2 regions of the Actinospica sp. genome follow, and region 2 is predicted to be linked to the other one. Evidence: riboswitches for the same ligand, from Rfam matches in the RefSeq annotation. Region 2 holds a riboswitch; the other holds the start of a gene.

The links. A riboswitch is a leader RNA that binds a small molecule or an ion and turns the genes downstream of it on or off. The one in region 2 is predicted to bind S-adenosylmethionine.
Region 1: it holds a riboswitch for S-adenosylmethionine, as region 2 does, so the genes downstream of both, thrC (threonine synthase) here and VG296_RS10885 (aminotransferase class V-fold PLP-dependent enzyme) in region 2, are expected to answer to the same signal.

What each region holds. Positions count from the first base shown of each region.
Region 1 is NZ_DASZKT010000278.1:8,696-12,747, reverse strand. It holds partial or broken gene VG296_RS32105 (cold-shock protein) at 1-51, opposite strand, end outside; gene VG296_RS32100 (ubiquitin-like small modifier protein 1) at 451-729, opposite strand; gene thrC (threonine synthase) at 780-2,051, opposite strand; SAM riboswitch class I at 2,066-2,199, opposite strand; gene VG296_RS32090 (alpha,alpha-trehalose-phosphate synthase (UDP-forming)) at 2,303-3,799, shown strand; gene VG296_RS32085 (DinB family protein) at 3,825-4,052, opposite strand, start outside.
Region 2 is NZ_DASZKT010000083.1:8,570-12,621, forward strand. It holds gene VG296_RS10870 (pitrilysin family protein) at 1-310, shown strand, start outside; gene VG296_RS10875 (DUF3303 family protein) at 448-744, shown strand; gene VG296_RS10880 (GNAT family N-acetyltransferase) at 752-1,834, opposite strand; SAM riboswitch class IV at 1,933-2,045, shown strand; gene VG296_RS10885 (aminotransferase class V-fold PLP-dependent enzyme) at 2,154-3,557, shown strand; gene VG296_RS10890 (2-phosphosulfolactate phosphatase) at 3,596-4,052, opposite strand, start outside.

The DNA of each region.
Region 1 (4,052 bases), on a different contig from region 2:
GAAGCCGTAGCCCTTCTCCGCGTTGAACCACTTGACGGTGCCCTGAGCCATGCTTACTCCCTGTTGCCGCCCTGCTCGGCCCCGCACAGCGCGAGACCGGGGTCGTACGTCCCCCGCCCCTTCTTCACGAACAGGGTCGGTGTTCTCTCGTTCCGCTCGGTCGAGCCTCGCTGAACTGTGCGACCGGCGCTGAGAGTATCCTTTGCGGCCGGGTGGGCAACAGGCTCTCGAGCAAATCCGTGCGCGGTACAGACGTGCGAAAAACCGGGGCGAACCAGGGCATATCAGGGTGCAAATTCAATCCCGCAGCTAAACTGTAATCGGACGGTTACTGATCATCTCGTTCCATGGACAGATGTTTAGCAAGTGCTTAGCGGCGTTCACAGCTTGTGCTTAGCAGCCGCCTGCGACCGCCAGGTTGTTAGTCACAGTGATACTCAGCTTCGCGCCTCAGCACCCGCCTGCGACCGCCGGGATGATACTCAGCTTCGCACCCTCGCCCGTCGTCGTGGCCAGGCCGTCCGCGAAACGCACGTCGTCGTCGTCCACGTAGACGTTCACGAAGCGGCGCAGCTTGCCCGCGTCGTCCAGCAGCCGCGCGCGCAGGCCGGGGTGGTTCGCCTCGAGGTCCTCGATCACCTCGGCCAGCGTGGCTCCCTGGGCGGCGACCTCGGCGGAACCGCCGGTGTAGCTGCGCAGGATGGTCGGGATGCGGACGGTCACTGCCATGGAAGGGCCTTTCTACGTGCCGGTCAGGGTCTGCGGGGCTTGCTCGGTGCTCAGTCGCGGGCTTCGTGGAAGGCCGCGAGGCTCGGCTTGATCGTGGCGGTGACGCCCGTGTCGGCCACCGCGTCCAGGGTCTTGAGTCCGTCCCCGGAATTGATGACCACGGTCTCCGCCGCGGGATCCAGCTTGCCCGTTTCGACGAGCTTTCGCAGCACTCCCACGGTGACTCCGCCCGCGGTCTCGGCGAAGACGCCCTCGGTGCGGGCGAGCAGCCGGATCGCGTCGACCACCTCGGCGTCGGTCACGTCCTCCACGGCGCCGCCGGTGCGCCGGGCGATGTCCAGCACGTACGGGCCGTCGGCCGGGTTGCCGATCGCGAGCGACTTGGCGATGGTGTCCGGGCGGACCGGCTGCACCACCTCGTGCCCCGCCTTGAACGCGGCCGAGACCGGGGAGCAGCCGTTCGCCTGCGCGCCGAAGATCTTGTACGGCCGGTCCTCGACCAGGCCGAGCGCGATCAGCTCCTTGAAGCCCTTGTCGATCTTCGTCAGCTGCGATCCGGAGGCGATCGGGATCACGATCTGCTCGGGCAGCCGCCAGCCGAGCTGCTCGGCGATCTCGTAGGCCAGCGTCTTGGAGCCCTCGGCGTAGTAAGGACGCAGGTTCACGTTCACGAAGCCCCAGCCCGCGCCCGCGTCGTCGCCGATCAGCTCCGAGCAGAAGCGGTTGACCTCGTCGTAGGTGCCGTCGATCGCGATCAGCTCGCCGCCGTAGACCGCGGCCATGACGATCTTGCCCTCTTCGAGCCCGGCCGGGATGAACACGCAGGAGTGCAGCCCGGCGCGCGCCGCGGCCGCGCCGACGGCCCCGGCCAGGTTGCCGGTGGAGGAGCAGGACAGGGTGGTGAAGCCGAAGGTGCGCGCCGCCTCGAGCGCGATGGCCACGACGCGGTCCTTGAAGGAGTGCGTCGGGTTGCCGGTGTCGTCCTTGATGTGCAGCGACCGCAGGCCGAGCTCCTTGCCCAGGTTGCGCGCGTGCACCAGGCGGGTCCAGCCGGGGTTCAGATTGGGCTTGGCCGCGACGTCGGCCGGGACCGGCAGCAGCGGGGCGTAGCGCCAGATCGAGGCCGGACCGGACTCGATCAGCTCGCGGGTGACGGCCGGGCGGTCGGCCTGGTGGAAGTCGTAGGCGATCTCGAGCGGGCCGAAACACTCCACGCAGACGTAGTGCGGGCCGAGCGGGATCCGCGCGCCGCACTCGCGGCAGGACAGCGCGACGGCCGGGCCGAAGGCCGTGGCGGGACTGGCGAGCTGGGCAGTGGTCATCAGGCGAGGCCTTTCCCTCATCTTCCCCGTCGGCTGTCGACGGGCCGGATTTGGCACCTGCTCCAGGCCGGGCCTCGCGAATGCGGGGAGATCCTGGGCGGTTGCCGGAGCTTCATCGGGCCGTACCCTCTGCTCCTCTGGATGAGCTGTTCCTTATGCAGTTGTGTGTAGGGCGCGAACGCCCTGCCAGCCACTGTACCCGACGCGTACCGGTAGCGTTTGCACCCGTCCGCATAGGGAGATAGTCAGTAATCGTGTCTGAATCGGCTGAATCACAGCGAACGCGTTCCCCGCGCTCGGCGAGCGTGCTGCTCGCCTCCAACCGCGGCCCGGTCTCCTTCGGCCTCGACGAGGGCGGGGTGCTGACCGCCCGGCGCGGCGGCGGCGGCCTGGTCTCCGGCCTGTCCTCGATCGAGGCCGACCCCGGCGAGGTGGTCTGGGTCTGCGCCGCGCTCTCCGAGGGCGACCGGACGGCCGTCCGCAGGTCGCCGGGCGGCAGGCTGGACCGGTCCGGCCTGTTCGAGCAGAGCGGCGGCGCCGCCGTGCGCATGCTGGACATCGACGAGGAGACGTTCCACGCCGCGTACAACGCCGTGGCCAACTCGACCCTCTGGTTCGTCCAGCACATGCTCTTCTCGACCCCGACCAGCCCCGCCTTCGGGCCGGAGTTCGCCGGGCAGTGGCGGGCCTTCGAGGCGTACAACCTGGCCTTCGCCGAGGCGCTGGCCGAGGAGGCCGCGTACGGAGCCAGAGTACTGATTCAGGACTACCACCTGTGCCTGGCCCCGAAGCTGCTCCGGCAGCTGCGGCCGGACCTGCGGATCGGCCACTTCTCGCACACCCCGTGGGCCCCGCCGGACTACTTCCGGATACTGCCGGACGCGGTCGCGGCGCAGATCCTGGAGGGCATGCTCGGCGCGGACCGCACCTGCTTCCTGACCCGGCGCTGGGCGGACGCCTTCGCGGACTGCTGCGAAGTCCTGCTGGGGTCGCGGCCGGAGCCGGAGAGGCTCGGCGTGCACCCCCTCGGCGTGGACGCCGCCGCGCTGATCGAGCGCGCCGCGCAGGACGACGTGGCCCAGCGCGAGCGGGAGCTGCGCGCGACGGTGGGTGCGGACAGGCAGGTGCTCGTGCGCGTGGACCGCACGGAACTGTCGAAGAACATCGTGCGCGGGCTCGAGGCGTACGCCCTGCTGCTGCGCTCGCACCCGGAGTGGCGCGGCAAGGCGGTGCACATCGGGTTCGCCTACCCGAGCCGGACCGACCTGGCCGAGTACCGCGACTACACGGCGGCCGTACAGCGGCTGGCCAAGGAGATCGAGCACGAATTCACCTCGCCCGAATACCCCGGCTGGCAGCCGCTGATCATGCACGTCGAGGATGACTTCGCCCGCTCGCTCGCGGCGTACCGGATGGCGGACGTGGCCGTGGTCAACCCGATCAGAGACGGGATGAACCTGGTGGCCAAGGAGATCCCGATCATCGCGGAGGCGGCCGGCGGCGCCTGCGCGCTCGTGCTCTCCCGTGAGGCCGGCGCGTACGCAGAACTCGCGGAGGCCGCGTTCACCGTGAACCCGTACGACGTCACGGCCACCGCGGAGGCGATGCACGAGGCGCTGTCCCAGGGCGCTGATGCCCGCGCGGAGCGCTGCGCGCGGCTCGCCCGACTCGGCGCCGCCCTGCCCCCGCAGAGATGGTTCTCCGAGCAGCTGGACGCATTGGCAAAGCTGACCGCGTCGACCGAGTAGTAGGCGGCGCTCGGTCGCCGAACGTCTACTCCCCGGTCGCCCCGTCGACCGCCTCGCGCAGCAGGTCGGCGTGGCCGTTGTGCCGCGCGTACTCCTCGATCATGTGGAGGTAGACGAACCGCAGCGTGTAGTCGCCCCTCCTGCCGGGGAAGCTATCGTCCGGCGAACGCCCGGCGGCAACCGCGTCAGCCAGCTCGACCTCACGGACGTAGGTGGCGAAGTCGGCCTCGGCGCCATCAGCGGCGGCGAGGTC
Region 2 (4,052 bases):
CATCCACGAGTTCTTCGACGACGGCGCCACGCCGGCCGAGCTGGAGCTGACCCGCGCCTACCTGGCCGGCGCCACCCCGATCGGCCTGCAGAGCCCGGGGGCCGTCGGCTCGCGCCTCATCGAGATGGTGCGGCACGGCCTGCCCGGCGACTACGTGACCGCCGAGCACGCCCGGCTGCTCGAAGTCACCCTCGACGACGTCGACACGGCCCTGCGCGCGGTGCTGCGCCCGTCGGACCTGGTCGTCGCGGTCGAGGGCGACGAGTCCGTGTTCGGCACCGAACTCGCGAAGGCGGTTCGGGAGGCGTAGCCGGCCGGCTCCTGAGCCGCGCTAAGCATCCTCACCCGCATGGCGCATCAACTGCGCCATGCGGGTCCTTTTTGACCCACGCGGGTGACAATTGATTGTCAGATGCAATAAAGCAATCAATTTCAGGTGGTGGTGTGATGCGGGTTCTGATGACGGTCTCGATGGACACCGAGAAGGCCAATCTGGCGATCCGGAACAACAAGCTGGCGGAGATCATGACGTCCTCGCTGGAAGCGGTCAAGCCGGAGGCCACGTACTTCGGGACGAAGGACGGCCTGCGCACCGGATACATCGTCTTCGACCTCGTGGACGCCTCGGACATCCCGAGCATCGCCGAGCCGTTCTTCCAGGAGCTGGACGCCAAGATCGACGTGATTCCGGTGATGGACCTCGCCGACGTCCAGGCGGGGCTGCAGAAGTACAGCGCGCGGTAGCGAAGGCTCAGACGAGTTCGTCTTCTGATTCAGATGCAGCACGAGGCCCCGGGATGGCGGCGGACATCCTCAGGGCCGTGCCGACCTGTTCGACCGAGGCCTCGAACATGCCGATGTCGGCGTAGTAGACGTAGCCGACCTGTTCGTTCACCCGGAGCATGTGCGCGTTGTCGGCCGCATTGTTCGTGACGACCCGCTCCAGGTCGGGAAATTCCGCCAGCAGCCAGCGCATCATCGCCGCCTTGACCGCGCGGCCGAGCCCGTGTCCGCGGAAGCGCTCGACGACCGCGGTGTCCTGCTGCCAGCACAGATCCACCCGGCCGGGCCGCAGCAGCATCCCGGTGAGCGCGGCGAGGGCGCCGGTCTCCTCGTGCACGGCGACGACGTGGCGCATCTCGTCCCCGGTCTCGCGAACGTCCGCCTCGTTCCGTCGGACGCGTTCGACCGTCCACTCCCGATGCTCGTAGGACGACCCGCCGGTCGGCGCGTCGCCGATCGCGTTGCGGGCTCTGGCGAATTCGGCCACGAGATCGTCGGGGGCGGCGTCGGACCACTGCTCGAACCGGAAGCCCGCGGGAACCGGGACATCCCACAGCGCCGGATCCACGTCCAGCACGTGCAGCATCTGCCAGCGGTTGCTCAGCACGTTCGCGAAGCCCATTTCCCGCGCCCAGCGATCGCCGACCGAGCCGAGCCTGACCTGGTCGTTGACGAACGTGAGACGGCCCCTGGATCGGGCGTCGGCGACGATCTCGCGCAGCAGCGCGATGCCGATGCCGCGGCTGCGGTGAGCCGCGCCGACCACCACCCGCACGATGGCCCAGTCGAGCAGCTGCCTGTCCGGGTAGACGACCGAGCCGAAGCCGAGCAGTTCGTCGCCCGCGTAGGCGCCCCACGCGTGCCGCGGGCCGAGGTCCATGAACCGCGGATCGCGCCAGACCGCCGCGAAGTGCGGGAACGGCTGGAGCGGGAAGCCGGGGAAGTCCCGCTTCCGCTCGACGATGTACAGCTCGTGCCACTGCCGCAGCTCGGCCTCGCCGGCCTCCGCACCTACGAAACGCCTGATCTCCACCGGTTCCCCATCGCTCATCGCAACCGCCCGCGCCAACGATGGTAACCGGCGAATGCGTCTTACGGTTCGGACAGCGGGTGCGCGGCCGGGCACCGCGTGCTAATTTCTCTGATCAAGGTCATGAGTGCCAGCGACAAGCCCCGGCTCGCTGGCCGGCAACCCTTCGTCCGCGATGGGGTGCCCCGGGTGAGGACCGGGCCGTGCGGCAGGCGCACGGCAAGCGCGGATTCGTGATGCTCCCTACGCGCCGGTACGGCACTCGGTACGCCGTCTCCCCGGCATAACGGTCGTCGCGTTTCCCTGATCCCGTTTGGGGTGAACCGCTATGACCGAGAGCATGACTGTTTTCGCAACGGCCGAATGCACTGACGCGCTTCTTCCGGTGGTGGGCGCCGGACTGCCCGTACCGCTGGTGACCGGGGCCTCGGCGCCCTACGCGAACCTCGACTACGCCGCCTCCGCGCCGGCCCTTCGCGCTGTCGCCGAGCACCTCGCGACCGCCCTGCCGTACTACGCCTCGGTGCACCGCGGCGCGGGCTACGCCTCGCAGGTGTCCACCGCGCTGCTGGAGAACTCGCGCAGCTGTATCGGGCGCTTCCTCGGCGCCCGCGAGGACGACCTGGTCGTCTTCACCCGCAACACCACCGACGCGCTGAACCTGCTGGCGCACTGCGTGCCGCGGGGCGGTTCGGTGCTCTACCTGGACATCGAGCACCACGCCAACCTGCTGCCCTGGCAGCGGCGCGGCGACGTGGTGCTGGAGGCCGCCCCGACACTCCGCGAGACCCTCGCCGACGTCGAGGCCGCGCTGGCCGCGACCCCGACCGCGCTGCTCGCCGTCACCGGCGCCTCGAACGTGACCGGGCAGCTGCTCCCGATCAGGAAGCTGGCCGAGATCGCGCACCGGCACGGCGCCCGCATCGCCGTCGACGCCGCGCAGCTCGCCCCGCACCGCCGCGTCTCGCTGACCGAATCGGGGGTCGACTACCTGGCGCTTTCCGGCCACAAGCTCTACGCGCCGTACGGCACCGGCGTGCTCGTCGGCCGCGGCGACTGGCTCGACGCGGCCCCCGCCCACCTCGCCGGCGGCGGCGCGGTCCGCGAGGTCGGCACGACGGGCACCGACTGGGCGACCGGTCCCGCGCGGCACGAGGGCGGCACCCCCAACGTGCTCGGCGCCGCCGCGCTCGCCCGGGCCTGCGAGGAACTCGCCACGGTCGGCGGCGAGGCCCTGGCGGCGCACGAGAGCGCCCTGCGGCAGCGGCTGCTGGCCGGGCTCGCGCGGCTGCCGGAGATCAGCGTGCTGAGCATCTGGCCGGGCGACGCGCCCGACCCGACCGGCGCCCCGGTGCACTCGGACAAGGCCGAAGCCGCCGAGCTCGAAGACGACTCCATCGGCGTCGTCTCCTTCACCGTCGCGGGCTACCACGCCGGCTGGGTCGCCGCGTACCTCTCCGCCGAGCACGGCATCGGTGTCCGCGACGGCCGCTTCTGCGCGCACCCCCTCGTCGGCAAGCTCGGCCTCGCCGCCGACGGGGCCATCCGCGCCTCGTTCGGCGTCGGCTCGACGTCCGCCGACGTCGACCGGCTGATCGGCGCGCTGCACGGCCTGCTGACCAACGGACCCGCCTGGGAGTACGAGCTCGTCGACGGCCGGTACCGCCCCGTCGCCGACCCGCGCCCCATCCCCGACTTCGCCGGTCCGCGGTCCGCCGTGACCTCGCCCTGCCAGGCCGGCTGAGCGGCCGTCAGGCCCCTGCCGACGCGTCGCCGAACGGGTCACCCGCCCAGGAAGACTCGGCCGGTCTGCTCGCCGGCCATGCGGACCGGGACCTTCGAGTCGGCGTCCACCTGGAGGGCGAGCTCGACGTCGGCGGCGAAGCCCGCGGCGCGCAGTTCGCGGGCGGAGACGCAGTCGGCCACGTCGTCGAGCGCCGAGGGATGGGCCCAGGCGGACGCGGCGAGCCGGGCCTCGGCGGAGAGCGAGTATCCGAGGTCTGCCATGCGCGCGCAGACCGCGCCGGCACCGAGCCAGTCCTCGATCGCCGGCCGGGCGCCTTCGGCGGCGGCCTCGACCGAGCTCCACTGCTCGCCGCAGGCGACGACCGTCACCCGGCCCGCTCGGACCGCGGTCATCAGGTCGGTGGCCCGGGTGGCGCAGGCGGTGGCGTTGCGGGGGCTGCCGATGAGCACGGCGGGGGCCTTCGACGCGGCGCTGACGACGGCGGCGCCGTTG